3 regions of the Parabacteroides goldsteinii genome follow, and region 2 is predicted to be linked to each of the others. Evidence: riboswitches for the same ligand, from Rfam matches in the RefSeq annotation. Region 2 holds a riboswitch; each other region holds the start of a gene.
The links. Region 2 has a riboswitch for cobalamin ahead of K6V26_RS19845 (TonB-dependent receptor plug domain-containing protein). Riboswitches for the same ligand answer to the same signal wherever they lie in the genome.
Positions count from the first base shown of each region.

Region 1: it holds a riboswitch for cobalamin, as region 2 does, so the genes downstream of both, K6V26_RS07075 (ABC transporter substrate-binding protein) here and K6V26_RS19845 (TonB-dependent receptor plug domain-containing protein) in region 2, are expected to answer to the same signal.
Region 3: it holds a riboswitch for cobalamin, as region 2 does, so the genes downstream of both, K6V26_RS28230 (porin family protein) here and K6V26_RS19845 (TonB-dependent receptor plug domain-containing protein) in region 2, are expected to answer to the same signal.

Region 1 covers NZ_CP081906.1:1,493,905-1,499,817, forward strand. Annotated here, with positions in the region: gene K6V26_RS07060 (formate--tetrahydrofolate ligase) at 1-1,573, opposite strand, end outside; gene K6V26_RS07065 (hypothetical protein) at 1,967-2,419, shown strand; gene cobI (precorrin-2 C(20)-methyltransferase) at 2,455-3,153, opposite strand; cobalamin riboswitch at 3,220-3,429, shown strand; gene K6V26_RS07075 (ABC transporter substrate-binding protein) at 3,478-4,638, shown strand; gene K6V26_RS07080 (iron ABC transporter permease) at 4,648-5,685, shown strand; gene K6V26_RS07085 (ABC transporter ATP-binding protein) at 5,688-5,913, shown strand, end outside.
Region 2 covers NZ_CP081906.1:4,682,486-4,688,398, reverse strand. Annotated here, with positions in the region: gene K6V26_RS19860 (hypothetical protein) at 1-238, opposite strand, end outside; gene K6V26_RS19855 (F0F1 ATP synthase subunit epsilon) at 251-487, opposite strand; gene atpD (F0F1 ATP synthase subunit beta) at 494-2,011, opposite strand; cobalamin riboswitch at 2,331-2,536, shown strand; gene K6V26_RS19845 (TonB-dependent receptor plug domain-containing protein) at 2,571-4,571, shown strand; gene K6V26_RS19840 (YncE family protein) at 4,589-5,689, shown strand; gene K6V26_RS19835 (ABC transporter substrate-binding protein) at 5,691-5,913, shown strand, end outside.
Region 3 covers NZ_CP081906.1:6,856,843-6,862,755, forward strand. Annotated here, with positions in the region: gene K6V26_RS28225 (carbon-nitrogen hydrolase family protein) at 1-1,044, shown strand, start outside; cobalamin riboswitch at 1,085-1,283, shown strand; gene K6V26_RS28230 (porin family protein) at 1,551-2,150, shown strand; gene priA (replication restart helicase PriA) at 2,220-4,682, shown strand; gene K6V26_RS28240 (low molecular weight protein-tyrosine-phosphatase) at 4,716-5,207, shown strand; gene K6V26_RS28245 (HD family phosphohydrolase) at 5,182-5,913, opposite strand, start outside.

The DNA.
Region 1 (5,913 bases), 3.2 Mb from region 2:
TGACAACGATCATTTCGGCGCCGTTGTTGATGATGATATCGCGCACTTTCAGTTCGAAGTCTTTGGCAACGCCGTAAGCCTTCGGGTCGGAAGAGAATGAATATTGTGTCTTGGCAATACAGATCGGGTAGTGGGAGATGCCCAGGCTTTCGATCTGTTTGATCTTTTTGTCCGCTAATGTCGTATAAGTGACTGAGGCGGCACCGTAGATTTCTTCGGATACCTTTTTGATCTTGTCGCGTACATTGTCTGTATCTTCGTAGATCAGCTTCAACTCGCCCGACGGCTTGTTTTCGATCGTATCTACTACCAGCTTGGCCAGTTCCACGCCACCTTCACCGCCTTCGGCAAATACGCTGTTCATGGCGAAGCCTACACCCAGCTCTTTGCAATGTTCGGCAACCAGGGCGATTTCTTCGTCCGTATCGGTAGCATACCGGTTGAAGGTAACGATCACTTCCTGACCGAAACGTTTCATATTGGCCACATGCTTGTCGAGGTTGGCAAAGCCGTTGCGCAGACCTTCGATGTTCTGTTCCTTGATCTGTGATTCGGGAACGCCGCCATGCAGCTTCAAGCTCTGTGCGGTAGCAACGATAACCGTCAGTTTCGGTTTCAGGCCGGCTTTGCGGCATTTGATGTCGAAGAACTTTTCAGCACCCAGGTCGGCACCGAAACCAGCCTCCGTGATCACATAATCGCCGTAGGTAAGCGCCATCTTTGTCGCAATGATCGAGTTACAGCCGTGGGCGATGTTGGCGAACGGGCCGCCATGCACAAAAGCAGGGGTATTTTCTGTTGTCTGCACCAGGTTAGGCAGAAGGGCGTCTTTCAGTAGTACGGTGATCGCTCCGGCAACACCCAGGTCGTTGACTGTGAACGGCTGATCGTCGTTTGTATATCCCAGCAGGATATTACCGATGCGGCGTTTCAAGTCTTCCAGATCGGTTGCCAGACAAAGGATAGCCATCATTTCGGAAGCCGGCGTGATGTCGAATCCTGTTTCTGTCGGAACACCGTTTGCCGAGCCTCCCAGGCCGGATACGATATTGCGCAGGCTACGGTCGTTTACGTCGAGCACACGTTTCCATTTGATCTCTTTCAGCCCTTCGCAAGTATTGCGTGTCTGATAGATATAATTATCCAGCAACGCCGTGATCATGTTGTGGGCAGATGTAACCGCGTGGAAATCACCGGTGAAATGCAAGTTGATGTTTTCCATCGGCAGTACCTGTGCGTATCCGCCTCCGGCTGCTCCGCCCTTCATACCGAAACACGGACCCAGCGAGGGTTCACGCAGGGCGGCGACTGCTTTTTTACCTATCTTGTTCAGGCCCAGGGCCAGACCGATAGATACGGTTGTTTTACCGATACCTGCTTTGGTAGGCGTGATGGCCGTTACCAGGATCAGGTTATGTTCTTTGATTTTCTCTTCATCGATCAGGTGAAGGGGCACTTTGGCGATATACCGACCATAGTTTTGTACTTCTTCGCGCGGAATACCCAAACCCGTGGCAACTTCCTTTATTTTGCGAAGGGAGACTTCTCTTGCAATTTCTATATCCGATTTCATGTGCTTATGTAAGTTTAAAGAGGCAACAAAAGTATATTATTTTTAATTAAATAACAAAATGATAGAATGAAAGGTTGTAATACCTGATAACTGTGTAAAATTAGTGTTATATTGATAAAAGTTACCAAAAGGAGGCCGGCAATGATTCTTTGTTAAGTGAAGTGCGCGTTTTTCAACATATTTGTAATCTTCAGTTGACAAAAACAGTGCATTTCGACAGTTCTTGTATTAAAGAACTTTAAAATATAGATAAAGGGTTGTGGTGTATGATAATTTGCCTAATTTTGCGATATCACAATAACAAAATGAAACTAACAGCAAGTTTATAGTGATAAAAAGAAAGTAAATAACAATTTTAAAAACTTCGGTTTATGTAATTAAGGAGATTTGATTATGGCAACAATGAGATTTAGTTTGACAGGCGTCGTTTCAAGAGAAACAGAGACAGGATCATGGGTTAAAACAATTGCAGATTGTTTGGGTATTCGAATGTTTTCGAAGATGGGTTCTTCGGAGAGTATGAATAATGTCGGTTGGGATACCACCAAGCAGAAGGAAATCCAGGATCTTCATCATTATGCCATCAGCAACTTGATCCCCAGGGCCGGAGTCTATCAGATGAAGTTACTTGAATCGTTGGCACAATCTGCTTCTATCTATTCACCGGAAGAGACTGAAACTCTTTATAATGAAACGAATAAAAAGATTGAAGAGATCAGCAGTCACATTTCAGGAGTATTAGTGAGTGCACGTGAGTTGTGCAAGTCGGGGCATCAGAACTGGGAATCTGTCCAGTCGCTCCGCTACCATATGAACCGTCTGAACGGTATCATAGAATCCGTATAGTTTTTGCGATACAATAATTGGGATAGTAATTTTTTTTATTGTATGATCATCAGTGAGAAATAGGGGAAAGATTTCTCTGCGATGATTTGCCGGTCGGAGGTGTAGTATTCTTTATCCGTCCCTACATTTTCAAAATAATGGAATTGTGTCTGCGGATGCTTGCGAATACATGCATGTACGGCTTCCACACATTGCGACAGTTTCATAATGACGATCACGTATCCGACATTTATCTTTTCTGACAATTCTTCTGCGGAAGGAGTGCCGGGGATAACAATGATCTGTTCTTCCTGTTTGACAATGTGCAAGCCGGCCAATGCTCCGGCAGCGATGAAGGCGGGGATTCCGGCAATACGCTGAACGTCGATTCCCGTCTCTATAAACTTGTCATATATATACTGGATGGAAGAATAGAAGCCGGCATCGCCTTCGGCTACGATAACGATCTGTCTGCCTTCCGCATAGTTTGCGGCGGCTTCGTTGTAGAGGGCGTCGTAGGCTTTCCAGGCTTCCGTGCGGTCTTTGCTCATGGGAAGCATAAAGCAGCGGATGGCAGTTTCGTTTATTTCCAGTGCACGTACGATATCGGCGGCACGTGAGAGGATTTCACCTTGCCTGTTACGGGTGGCGGGACAGTAGATAATATCTGCTTTCTGAAGTTGTCGGAGACCTTTCACTGTGATAAGTTCCGGTTCGCCGGGACCTAATGATACGAAACTGATCGGGTAAGTCATTTTATTCTTGTTTTTATTTGGGGTGCAAATGTGCTGAAAATAGTGCAAAGTTGCAAACTTCTTATTACTTTTGCGATCGAAATCGGTTCTGTAAAACTCCTGTTCATGGAGACAGATTAAAAGGGAACCGGGTGGAAATCCCGGACAGTCCACGCTGCTGTAAAACTTCAGTAACATCCCGATAACACCTTTTGCCACTGGCGGAGAGACAGCCTCGCCGGGAAGGCTTTCGGGATGGAAGTAAGTCAGAAGACCTGCCATTTTTCACATAGCGATTGTCCTCGTGGGTTCGGACGGTTTGTGTCGGATAAAAAGAATATGAATATGAACAAGTATTTAGCAGGTTGTTGCCTGGTTGCACTATTGGCTACGTCGTGTGCATCGAAAGGAAATCAACAGGAGAAAAAGAATGTTTCTTCACAACAAACGACTATGACGGATAGCCGGGTTCAGGTGACACCAAAGCATGCCGAAGGTTTTCAACTGACCTATAAAGATGATTATACGCTGGTGGATATACATGATCCGCAGAATGAAGAAAGTACGCATTTCCTGTATGCTTTGGTTCCCCGGGGGACGAAGCCGGAAGGGATTCATGCGGATTATACGGTTATCGAAACACCTGTACGTAGTGCTATCTGTATGACTTCCCTGCAATTATCCAATTTCATTAAGTTGGGAGCGGAGGATAAGGTTGTCGGCATTACGAGTACGCGCCATCTGTTTAATAAAACTATCAATAATCAGCTGAAGGAAGGAAAGACGGCAAAGATCGGGATCGAAGGCAACTTCGATAATGAGGTGATCATGAGTATCAATCCCGACCTGATCCTGATCTCACCTTTTAAGCGTGGTGGCTATGAAACAATGAAAGATATCGGTATCCCTCTGATTCCTCATCTGGGATATAAAGAAATGACACCGCTGGGGCAGGCTGAATGGATCAAGTTCGTCGGTTTGTTACTCGGGATAGAGCAGGAAGCCAATGAAAAATTCTTGGCTATAGAGAACCGCTACAACGAGCTGAAAGAGCTGACAGCCGAAGGTAAAGTGCAGAAACGTCCTGTCGTGTTCAGTGGCGAAATACATGGTGGTAACTGGTATGCAGTAGGAGGAAAGAGCTTCCTTGCACAACTTTTCAAAGATGCCGGCGCTGATTACTTTTTGAAAGACGACGATCGCTCCGGCGGTGTGACGCTCGACTTCGAGACCGTCTATAACCAGGCCGACGAAGCCGACTACTGGCGTATCGTAAACAGCTATCCGGGAATATATACTTATAAATCACTGAAAGATCAGGATCCCCGTTATGCAGACTTCCGTGCCTTCAAGGAAAAAGGAGTGATCTATTGCAACATGAGGGAAAAACCTTTTTACGAAAGCATGCCGACCGAGCCGGAAGTGGTGCTGGGCGATTTATTGCATATCTTCCATCCGAATCTACTGCCGGATCATACGCCTGTCTATTATGATTTACTTAAATAAATGGGTACGATGAAGTATTCTAACACTTTCCTGATGTTTGTGATCTTTGTCTCGATCGTCGTGTTGTTGTTTCTGAATCTGGTGTTGGGCTCTGTTTCGATACCCTTCCATTCGGTTTGGAATATCATCTGCGGCAATGGCGACGAACCGGTCACCTGGCAGAATATTATCTGGAAATCACGCTTTCCGCAAGCCTTAACGGCATTAGTCGCCGGAGCCGGATTAGCGATCAGCGGGCTTCAGATGCAAACCGTATTCCGCAATCCGTTGGCCGGCCCCTCTGTATTGGGTATCAGTTCCGGTGCAAGTATGGGAGTTGCCTTCGTTGTTTTACTGAGCGGAAGTCTGGGAGGCGTGGCGTTGAGTAAGCTGGGCTTTATGGGGGAGATTGCCTTATCCATTGCGGCCATAGTCGGTTCCTTGTCTGTCATGGCACTGATCGTTTATGTTTCGCAGAAGGTAAAAGGGAATGTGACGCTATTGATTATCGGTGTGATGATCGGCTATGTGGCGAATGCGGTAATCGGAGTCCTGAAGTTTTTTAGTGTGGAAGAAGATATCCGTGCTTATGTGATCTGGGGGCTGGGAAGTTTCTCGCGTGTCTCCGGTAATCAGATGATGCTTTTCGTAGCGATTATGGCTATCCTGATCCCTCTTTCGTTCCTATTGATAAAGACATTGAATCTGATGCTTCTCGGCGATGGGTATGCTCGTAATCTGGGACTGAATATCAAACGGGCACGCCTGCTCGTTATCACCTCTGCCGGTGTATTGACAGCCATCGTGACCGCTTACTGTGGTCCGATCGTCTTCCTGGGACTGGCTGTTCCTCATCTTTGCCGTGCCATTTTCCAGACATCCGACCATCGCATACTGATGCCCGGTGTACTGTTTGTCGGTGCAGCCCTGGCATTGGCCTGTAACCTGATTGCACGTATGCCGGGATTCGAGGGAGCTTTGCCGGTCAACTCGGTAACCGCATTGGTCGGTGCTCCGGTCGTCGCTTCCGTATTATTCCGCCGGCGTAAAAACGAACTAAACGAATGAGCATGAAAGAGGCAACTATTCAGATAAACGATCTCTCTATCGGTTATTATTCTAAAAGTGATACTAAGCTGGTAGCAAGCCATATAACGACAACGATCTATAGTGGCGAATTAACCTGCCTGCTGGGTGCCAACGGTGTCGGAAAGTCTACTTTATTACGTACATTATCCGCTTTCCAGCCTCGCCTGTCGGGTGAAATAGCACTACTGTCCCGCGATATACAGGACT
Region 2 (5,913 bases):
TGCAGAGGCGGACTACCATATAAGTAACAACTGTGACGTCTCCGTGTTTCCGTTTGACATGATCCAGAAAATAGATCATTAACATACTGCTTAACCAGTAAAACACCGGTATCGACGGATACCACTCAAAATAATGCGAAGGCCAGATGGTGTATAACAAGCCTCCCAGGGAGACGCCGATAACTACATTAATAAAGGTAGTCAAGCCCATTAGCTTCATTCTTAATCTACCGCTCATGATCGTATTTTTTTATTCGATGCATACGGACAGGATATCGTCTTTTATCTCGACGAATCCGCTCTGTATTTTTATTTCTTGTTCTTTCTTTTCATCTGTCTGGTACCGGATAACGCCTTCTTCCAGGGCTGCGATCATCGGAGCGTGATGGGGCAGGACGTCGAATGAGCCTGCCGTACCCGGAAAGGATACATAATCTGTCTCTCCTTTGAATAAAACACCACCAGGGGATATGATTTCCAGTTCCATACGTTTTTAATTTGCTTGTTCTGCCAGTTTCTTTCCTTTTTCAATCACATCTTCAATCGTTCCTACATTCAGGAAGGCCTGTTCAGGGATATCGTCGGTTTCACCGTCCATGATCATATTGAATCCGCGGATGGTGTCTTCGATAGAGACCATTACGCCCGGTACGCCGGTGAATTGTTCCGCCACGGCGAAAGGCTGCGACAGGAAACGTTGTACACGGCGGGCGCGGTTAACCGTCTGGCGGTCCTCGTCCGAAAGTTCCTCCATACCCAGGATAGAGATAATATCCTGCAACTCCTTGTTACGCTGGAGTATCTGTTTCACACGCTGTGCCGTTTCGTAATGTTCCTTGCCTACGACCAGCGGGTCGAGGATACGGGATGTCGATTCCAACGGGTCGACTGCCGGATAGATACCCAGTTCGGTAATCTTACGGCTCAGCACGGTGGTAGCATCCAGGTGCGTAAAGGTCGTTGCCGGTGCCGGGTCGGTCAAGTCGTCTGCCGGCACGTAAACAGCCTGCACGGAGGTGATGGAACCTTTTTTCGTAGAGGTGATACGTTCCTGCATAGCTCCCATTTCGGTAGCCAGTGTCGGCTGATAACCTACTGCCGACGGCATACGTCCCAACAGGGCGGAAACTTCGGAACCGGCCTGCGTGAAACGGAAGATATTATCTATAAAGAACAGTATATCGCGAGTCTCGCCTTCCGGAGCCAGGTCGCGGAACGATTCGGCGATGGTCAGTCCCGATAGAGCGACCGACGAACGTGCTCCCGGCGGTTCGTTCATCTGTCCGAACACCAGTGTCGCCTGCGATTTAGCCAGTTCTTCGTGATCTATCTTCGACAGGTCCCAATGACCGGCTTCCATACTTTCCTTAAATTCTTTACCGTAACGGATTACATTCGACTGTATCATTTCGCGCAGCAGGTCGTTACCTTCACGGGTACGTTCACCCACGCCGGCGAAAACAGAAAAACCGTTATTCTTTTTGGCAATGTTATTGATCAGTTCCATGATAAGAACCGTCTTTCCGACTCCGGCGCCACCGAACAACCCGATTTTACCTCCTTTGGAATAGGGTTCCAGCAGGTCGATCACCTTGATGCCGGTGTAGAGCACCTCTTTGGTGGTTGTCAGATCTTCAAACTTCGGCGGCTCACGATGGATAGGGAGAGCTCCTTTTTTATCCAGCATTTTCATCCCGTCGATCGGATCGCCTGTCACGTTCATCAAACGCCCCTTTACCTGATCGCCGACCGGCATGGTAATGGGCGAACCGCATGATACGGCTTCCATTCCTCGTTGCAGTCCGTCTGTCGTATCCATAGCGACTGTACGGACTGTGTTTTCCCCAATGTGTTGCTGAACTTCCACGATCAGTATTTTCCCATTAGGACGGGTTATCTCCATGGCGTCATGAATACGGGGTAGCACTATTTTCTCTTCTTTTTCATTATCGAAGTGAATATCCACGACTGGACCGATAACCTGTGAAACATAACCTTTTGTTTCTCCCATACAATTCTTTTTAAACCTCGTCAATATATTTTTTCAACCGTGCAATATTACGAAAACAACCTGTCGGAAACCCGAACATATTACTTTTTTGGCTTTTTTGCATTTAGTTAAACTTTAAACTAATTTTATAGTCATTCTGAAATGAACCAATTGTTTTGTGATATGGAACAATTTGAGGAAAAATTACGCTGTTTTTTGAAGAATAAGGAGTGGCATTTTGTGTGCGGAGAGGTTTGGGGGATGGTGGTCTGATCTGTTAAATTATATTACCAGGAGTAGTATTTTAAATTATCAGGTATAGTAATTGATATTATTTGTATTTTTGTCACCGGATTATGGTGTAACGGTTTGGCTTCCGCTGACCGTTAGTAAAAGGGAATCCGGTGCAAGTCCGGAACTGTACCCGTAGCTGTAAGTTCTGCAACCCCGGCAAATCTTGTTGCCACTGAGGATTTTAGGATCCTTGGGAAGGCGGCCGATCATGGGAGAACAAGTCAGAAAACCTGCCATTATTCTATATATACAATGCCTCGGGTAAGGTGTTGATGGAACTTGATATATGCGTACATTATTTATTATAGTATTTATATGCCTGACAGGCATATTTCTGTGCGTGCCTGTTCTGCACGCACAGCAGATCGATACGACTGTTTATCACCAGCTGAAAGGTGTTGAGGTCGTGGAAAAGGCGCGTCCTTCCACAACCCGCGAAGCTACACCTTTACAAGTGATGGACCGTTCGGGTATCGAACGGCTCGGCATACAGGATTTATCGGAGGCTGTTAAACGTTTCTCCGGTGCTACCGTGAAAGATTACGGTGGGATAGGAGGACTGAAGACGGTTTCAGTCCGTAGCCTGGGAGCACAACATACGGCTGTCAGCTATGACGGCGTAACGATCACGGATGCCCAGAGCGGGCAGGTGGATATCAGCCGCTTCTCGTTGGATAATGTGGAGATGATCTCACTGTCGATCGGGCAATCGGATGATATTTTCCAGACGGCACGGATGTATGCGTCGGCAGGGGCGTTGAGTGTGAAGACACGTAAGCCTGTATTCGATGGAAAACCGATGAATCTTCAGGCGAAAGCGAAAGGTGGTTCTTTTGGCTTGTTCAACCCGATGCTTCGTTATGAACAGAAGATAAGTAACCGCTTTTCCGCTTCTTTACATGCCGACTGGCTAAGTGCAAAAGGGGAATACCCTTTTACTTTGGTAAACGGAGATGTTGTAACGGAAGAAAAAAGGAAGAACAGCGATATCCAGGCACTTCGCTTGGAAGGTAATCTGTATGGCGACCTGGGTAAGGCGGGAGCATTGACCGGTAAGGTCTATTATTACGATTCCGAACGCGGACTCCCCGGTTCGGTGATATTATATAGCAACAGTAACCGGGAACGCTTGTGGAACAATAATTTCTTTACTCAGTTGCAGTATTCCAACAAATTAACGGACAATTTATCTTTACAGGCACATGCCAAGTATAATTACTCTTTCAGCAAATACCGTGATGTAAGTAATAAATACTCAGGAGGTAAGCAAGAGGATTTGAATACCCAGGAAGAGTATTACGGTTCGGTAGGCGTACTTTATTCACCCTGGAAGAACTTCTCAACCTCTCTTACGACTGATTTAGCCCATAATATGCTGGATAATAATTTTATGAATGCCCCGCAACCCAAGCGTTTGACTTCACTGTCGGTATTATCCGCCCAATATAAGAACTCGATGTTTACAGCAACAGCCAGTTTGCTGGGCACTTATATGACCGACAAAGTAAAGGCGGGCGATAAACCGGCCGACCGCAAACGTTTGTCTCCTGCGGTTAGCGTATCGTTGAGGCCTTTTCCCGATAATGCCTTTCGTGTACGTGCCTCTTACAAAGATATTTTCCGTGTTCCGACTTTCACCGATCTGTATTATCTCCGTATGGGGAATACGAACCTGCAACCGGAAAAGGCTACACAATATAATCTGGGGCTGACCTGGAGCGGAGAAGCAGGGAATCTCTTTCGTTATCTGAGTCTTTCGGCCGATGGTTATTATAATAAGGTGAAGGACAAGATTGTTGCTATTCCGACGATGTATATATGGAAGATGATGAATATGGGAGAAGTCGATATCAAAGGTCTGGATGTGAATTTCTCATCGGAAACACCTCTGCCGGCAAAGATGACCTTACTTCTTTCTGCCACCTATAGTTTTCAGAAAGCAATCGATATAACTGATCCCGACGCAAAAAATTACAAAGATCAGATACCTTATACTCCGAAGCATTCGGGAAATGCGTCGCTAACCTTGGAGAATCCGTGGGTCAACGTCTCTTATAGCTTGACTGCGGCGGGTGATAGGTATGCTTTGCCTCAAAACATAGAAAGCAACCTGATTGCCGGATATGTAGAACAGGGAATATCCCTTAACCGTGAGTTTGTGGTAAAAAAATGTAAGTTGCGTTTGCAGGGAGAAGTGATTAACCTGGGTGACAAAACATATGATATTATTCAATACTATCCAATGCCGGGACGTTCTTGGCGTTTGAGTGTGAGTATAGTTTATTAATGATAAATAAATAAGTGATGAAAAAGAAAAATTTGCTGTATGTATCTGCACTTTGTGCTTGTATGTCTTTCTCCTTTATGGGTTGTAGTGATGATGATGATAAACAGGAAATCCCATCTCTTCCGGAACAGATTTCTTTGAATGGAGTCTATGTGTTGAATAGTGGAAACAAAGGGAATAATAACTCTTCGTTGTCATTTTATGATTTCGAGACCAAAAAGGTAGAAGCGGATATCTTTAAGAAAGTCAATGGACGCGGATTGGGAGATACAGCCAACGATATCCTGGTTTATGGCTCAAAGGCTTATATAGCTGTCACTAATTCTAATACAATAGAGGTGATAGACTTACAAGGAAAGTCTTTGAAACAAATTGTTTCCGATGGCGATCCGTTACAGCCGCGTTTCTTTTCTTGTTATAATGGAAAAGTGTATGTATCATTGTATGGTGGTTATGTAGCTCGTTTGGATACAACTTCGCTCACAATTGAAAGTAAGGTGAAAGTAGGACGTAATCCGGAACAGATGGCTATAGCTAATAACAAATTGTATGTAGCAAACTCTGGTGGTGCGGATTTTAACACCGCTGTGGGATATGATAAAACTGTCTCTGTCGTTGACCTTCCTACTTTTAAAGAAAAGACTAAAATAGAAGTTGTTACTAATCCGGTGAATATGCTGGCTGATAGTCAGGGTGACGTTTATTTGGTTTCTATGGGTAACTACGGGGATATACCTAATACATTTCAGAGAATTGATTCTAAAACAGATGAAGTGACAACAATTACGGAAACGAATGCAACGGAATTTGCAGCTGTAGGCGATAAACTTTACATCATTTATTCACAGTATGATGCTAACTGGAATCAGACTATTTCTTATCTCTGTTATGATGCAATAAACGAAAAGGTAATCAGCACTGACTTTATTACGGATGGAACGGATATTAAAAAGCCTTATAAAATAGGTGCTGATACCCCGTCAAACTATGTTTTTGTGACTGAGTCTAATTATTCTACAAATGGAGATGTGTACACATTTAATCCAGCCGGTAAGTTACAGTTTAAATTTGAAGCAGGTCTGAATCCTATAAAAGTGATTTCGGCTGGTAATAAATAAGATGAAGTTTTTTATATCCACCCTCTTTCTACTTTGCTTCACACTCAGTTGTAGTGTGAAGCAGAGTTCTTCTGAAGATCAGTCGTTTTCTTCTGATACTATCCGTTACGCCCGTGGTTTCACCATACAGCACTTCACTGACTATACATCGGTAGAGGTCCGCGACCCTTGGGACAGCACCCGCATCCTGCAACGTTATCTGTTGGTGGACCGCGGTGCGTCGA
Region 3 (5,913 bases), 2.2 Mb from region 2:
AAACATTCTGTTTACCTGATTTTTATAACTGTTTTTACAGTCGTGTTGGCAGCCCGGGCAAAGAATCCGGTGAAAATAGTCACTATCGGAGGTGGAGGGGTTGCGGTTTCCGTAAATAATCAGATGAGTTATCAGCAAATGGTCGATCAGATGATCGATTACTGGCAAAGGCAGTTGTCAAAAGTGTTATTACATAAGCCGGATCTGATATTATTAACGGAAGCATGCGATCGTCCTTCCGGATTAACTACGGCAGAGCAGTTTGAATATTATAAAGTAAGGAAAGATCAGGTAAAGGATTACCTGGCTTCGGTAGCAAAAGATAATCACTGTTATATTGCTTTTGGAACCAAAAGGGAAGAAAACGGAAGCTGGTGGAATTCATGTATACTGCTTGACCGACGTGGAAAAGTAGCCGGTATATATAATAAGAATTTTCCTACTATCCAGGAAATGAATGAGATCATGCCTTCTGATGAAGCAGAACTCCTGCTATGTGATTTCGGGACTGTTGCTTGTGCTGTTTGTTTCGATCTTAATTTTGATGAGTTGAGGGAACGGTATGCTCAGCAAAAACCGGACATAATTTTGTTTCCATCAATGTATCACGGAGGTTTGGAACAAAGCAAATGGGCTTATTCCTGTCAGGCTTATTTTGTTTGTGCCTATGGTTTTCTGAATGCTCCGTCGGAGATACGTAACCCATTGGGAGAGATGGTCGCCTCAAGTACGAACTATTATAATTATGCTGTGGCTACAGTCAACCTTGACCGTAAATTGGTACATCTCGATAATAACTGGGAGAAATTGACCGCTTTGAAAAGAAAGTACGGTGATCTTGTTTCTATCTCTGATCCCGGACGTATAGGGGCAGTGATGATCACCAGTGAACATGATTCGATTTCAGCAGACCGGATGATAGATGAATTTGATATTCAGTTATTGGACGATTATTTCAATCAATCCCGTGCTGTTCGTGAACAAAAATTGATTAAAGCTCCGGCGAAAGACGCAATAGATGAATATCGTAAACATAATAAATAAAATTTATAGGATCTGCTACCATAAGATGTAAAAATATCTCTATATTTGCGCTATGCATTGTTCCGAGCCTGTATCCGCGGGTAAGGATTAAAAGGGAACCGGGTGTGAATCCCGGACAGTCCCGCTGCTGTGAGCTTCATAACGTATCAGGCATACTTTTGCCACTGTTCTGTAAGGGGAATGGGAAGGCGCTTGATCCGGAAGTAAGTCAGAAGACCTGCAAGGCATATTATTTCGACGGCTTCGAGGAAAGGCCGGATGAGAAAAACAAGACATCTGATGTCTTTCTATTCTTGTTCCATTCCCAGTTTGCTGTCCTTTTAGGATCTGTTTTTAATTATTTTGCCATAATAATTAGGAAAAGAAGCATGGTTCGGTTGACGGGATGAGCTCCGTCGGTGGTCCATGCTTTTCTTTTTCAAAGACTGAACAGTTAAGACGGAATACTTGTTTATTATTGGAAAAGTATGTTTATTTGCAGATAGTATTTATAAAAAACAGGCAATATGAAAAAGGTTACAGGTTTAGTTTTGATTATTTTGATGGCATTTATTGCTGTTCCCGCTAAATCCCAATTGAAGTTTGGGGTAAAAGGCGGTTTGAATATATCGTCCGTTCATTTGAATTCAGATATTCTGAAAGCGGATAATGTGACTGGTTTCCAGATCGGTCCGATGATCGAGACAACGATTCCTCTGATTGGAGTAGGGTTGGATGCGGCTATCCTCTATTCACAGAAAGGGATGGATGTGAAATCGGAGACAGGAACTTCCACGAATGTGAAAACAGATTATATCGATGTCCCGGTGAATTTGAAATGGAAATTCGGATTGCCTATCATTAAAGGATATCTGGCTGCCGGTCCGTATATCGGTTTCCGTGTAGGTGGCGATAAATTCTGGGAGATTCCCGGAAGTGTAGTAGGACAGGTGAAAGCGAAAAACTTTAGTGCCGGTCTTAATTTTGGTGCAGGTGTGGAACTGATCAGCCATTTGCAGGTCGGTATAAACTATGGCCTGGGACTGACTGATAATTACAGTGCGGAAAAATATGATCTGAATGCCAAGAACCGCGGATGGTCGGTGACAGCCGCTATCTTGTTCTGATAACAGACAGAAGATATGAGGGGCCGGGCTTTAACAGTCCGGCCTTTTTTGTTACTTTTGGCCTCGGAAATGAAATATGCAGATGTCATACTACCCCTGCCGTTGGAGAATAGCTATACATATAGTATTCCGACGGATCTGGAGGCAGCCGTAACTCCCGGTTGCCGAGTCATTGTTCATTTCGGCAAGAAACGTTACTACACTGCCATTGTGATGGAAGTACATGAACGCAAGCCGAATACGGACTTTGAGACAAAAGAGATTTACGCCCTGCTGGATGCCAGCCCTGTGTTGCGGAGGCCGCAACTTCGTTTTTGGAAATGGATCGCCTCTTATTATATGTGTAAACTGGGAGATGTCTATAAAGCGGCTTTACCTTCCGGGCTGAAACTGGAAAGCGAGACGGCTGTCACCTATAATGCCGATTTTGAGGCGGACGGTCCTTTGCGTCCTAATGAGCAGGCTGTGCTGGATGCTTTTAAAGGAGTGCTCAAGTTAACAGTTTCGGAGTTGGAAAAGAAAACAGGCCTGCGCAATGTCGTTCCCGTAGTTGCTTCCCTGATGGCCCGTGGGGCAGTGGAGGTCAGCGAAGAGATGAAACGCGGGTTTGTTCCGAAGATGCAGACATTTATCCGTCTGTCTCAGGAATATGCAACCGAAGAACGTTTGCAGGAAGCCTTTGCTGATTTTAAGCGGGCCAAGAAGCAGGAACTTTTGCTGGTTTGCTTCCTTGATCTGAGCCACGCATTAAATCCGGCATTAACCGTGGAAGTATCCAAAAAAGAATTACTGGAACGCAGTGGTTGTTCATCAACGATATTGGACGGGTTGCTGAAACGGGGAGTCCTTGAAAGCTATGAAAAAGAAGTGGGGCGTTTGCAGGTTCCGGTATGCCGTTTGCAACCTCTCAGTTCGCTTAGTCCGGCACAGGAGAAAGCGTATAGCGAGATACATGATACCTTTACTTCTAAAGATGTTTGCCTGCTTCACGGAGTTACTTCCAGCGGTAAGACGGAAATTTATGTACGGCTGATAGACGAGGTTCTGAAGCTGGGACGCCAGGTTCTATATATGCTTCCTGAAATAGCTATTACGACGCAGATCACCGAACGGCTGGCTAAACTGTTCGGTAATAAGCTCTTGGTATATCATTCGAAATTCTCGGATAACGAGCGTGTGGAAGTATGGAACAAACTCCTGCATGGGAACGAACCGATGGTAGTGCTGGGTGTACGTTCTTCTCTCTTCCTGCCATTCAAGGACCTGGGACTGATCATTGTGGATGAGGAACATGAAAATACGTATAAGCAGCAAGATCCGGCCCCTCGTTACCATGCCCGCAATGCTGCAATCGTGCTGGCGGGAATGCATGGGGCAAAGACGCTGCTGGGATCTGCTACCCCTTCGATCGATTCTTATTTCAATGCAACGACTGGTAAGTATGGACTGGTAGAGTTGGTTACCCGTTACGGTGACTGCCTGATGCCGGAGATTATAACTGCCGATATAAAGGAACTGAAGCGGAAAAAGATCATGAAGGATACACTTTTCTCCCCGTTATTGGTCGAGAAAGTAAATGCGTCCCTGGCACGCGGTGAACAGGCTATCTTGTTCCAGAACAGGCGTGGGTTTGCCCCGCTGATCGAATGTAAGAGTTGTGGCTGGGTGCCTCATTGTGTGAACTGTGATGTCAGCCTGACCTATCATAAATATCATAACCAATTGGTTTGCCATTATTGCGGATATACCATCCAGTTACCGCCTCATTGTCCGGAATGCCAGAGTACGGAGTTGAAGATGATGGGTTTTGGGACAGAGAAGGTGGAGGAGGAAATAGCTTCCCTGTTCCCTTCGGCGAAGGTCGAGCGGTTGGATTTCGATACGGCACGTACCCGTACGGCTTACGAACGCATCATTTCCGACTTCGAGAAAGGAAAGACGCAAATCCTTATCGGAACGCAGATGCTGTCGAAAGGGTTGGATTTCGGAAATGTCAGTGTTGTTGGAATCCTGAATGCCGATAACCTGATGAACTATCCCGATTTCCGGGCTCACGAGCGTGCTTTCCAACTGATGGTGCAGGTAAGCGGACGAGCAGGGAGAAGGGATAAACGTGGTACGGTTGTTTTGCAAACTTCCCAGCCGGAACATCCTCTGATACGGATGGTGCAACATTTTGCTTATAAGGAAATGGTTCGTTTGCAGTTGAGCGAGCGTAGCATGTTCCGGTATCCTCCTTATTACCGGTTGATCGTGTTGGTGCTCCGGAGCCGCAATGAGTCGGTTTTGCAGGAACTGTCGGTGATCTATGCCGAGAAACTGCATGCCCGTCTCGGAGAACGGGTACTGGGACCTGTCACCCCTCCGGTAACACGTGTGCAGACTTTGCATATCAAGAAGATTGTGTTGAAAATAGAGATAGCCGCCGCCATCGCCCCTGTCAGGGAAATACTGGAGGCTGTTCATTCAGAGATGCAACGCTATTTGCCATTCAGGCAATTGCTGGTGCATTATGATGTGGACCCGGCTTGATAATTGAAAATTGAGAATTGAGAATTGAAAATTATGGGAGAGAAGAAAGAGTATAAGATATTGTTTGTTTGTCTGGGGAATATTTGCCGTTCTCCGTCGGCGGAGGCTGTGATGAAGAAGCTGGTAAAAGATGCCGGCCTTGACAATTATATAGAAGTCGATTCGGCAGGTATCATGGGATACCATGAGGGAGAACGTGCCGACCAGCGGATGAGGGCGCATGCCTCCCGCCGGGGATATGTGCTGGATTCTATTTCCCGTCCGGTTCGTACGACTGACTTTTATGATTTTGATTTGATCATTGGAATGGACGACCGGAATATAGATGACCTGAAACGGAAAGCTCCCGATCTGGAATCAGTAGCTAAAATACATCAGATGACGGAATATTCCCGTAATAAGTTGTATGATCATGTCCCTGACCCGTATTATGGGGGCGCCTCCGGTTTTGAGTTGGTACTCGATTTGTTGGAAGACGCCTGTGGAGGATTGCTCGAAACTATTTCTTCAGGTCGGGATAACTGATACGGGTGTGGAACATTGTTTTCAGCTTGTCGACAAATACGCTTTTGATCGTCTCTACATCCCGGAACGTCAGCGGGGCACTTTTCAGTAATCCGTCTGCTATCTGTCCGTCAATAATTTTATCCACCAACTGTCTGATGCTTTCTTCCGTATGCTCTTTCAGGCTGCGGGAGGCGGCTTCAACGGAGTCTGCCATCATCAGCACGGCAGTCTCTTTCGAGAACGGGTTCGGTCCCGGATAAGTAAACGCCTTTTCGTCGATCTCTTTATCCGGATATTGGTTTTTGAATGAATTATAGAAATATTTAGCCTTTCCTAATCCGTGATGTGTACGGATGAAATCGACTACAGCCTTGGGTAACAATGCCTTTTCTGCAATCCTGACTCCATCGGTGACATGATTTATGATCACTTTGGCACTCTGGTCGAAAGTCAGTTGGCCGTGCGGATTCACGCTGCTTTGGTTTTCCGTGAAGAAAGCCGGGTTGGCCATCTTTCCTATATCATGATACATGGCTCCTGTACGGACCAGTTGGGCATTTGCTCCGATTTTTGCAGCGGCTTCCGATGCCAGGATAGAGACCTGCAAGGAATGCTGGAATGTTCCGGGAGATGTTTCCGACAACTTTTTAAGAATAGGTGTATTGATATTGGATAGTTCCACCAGCGTGATGCTCGATACATATCCGAATGTTTTTTCCAGCAT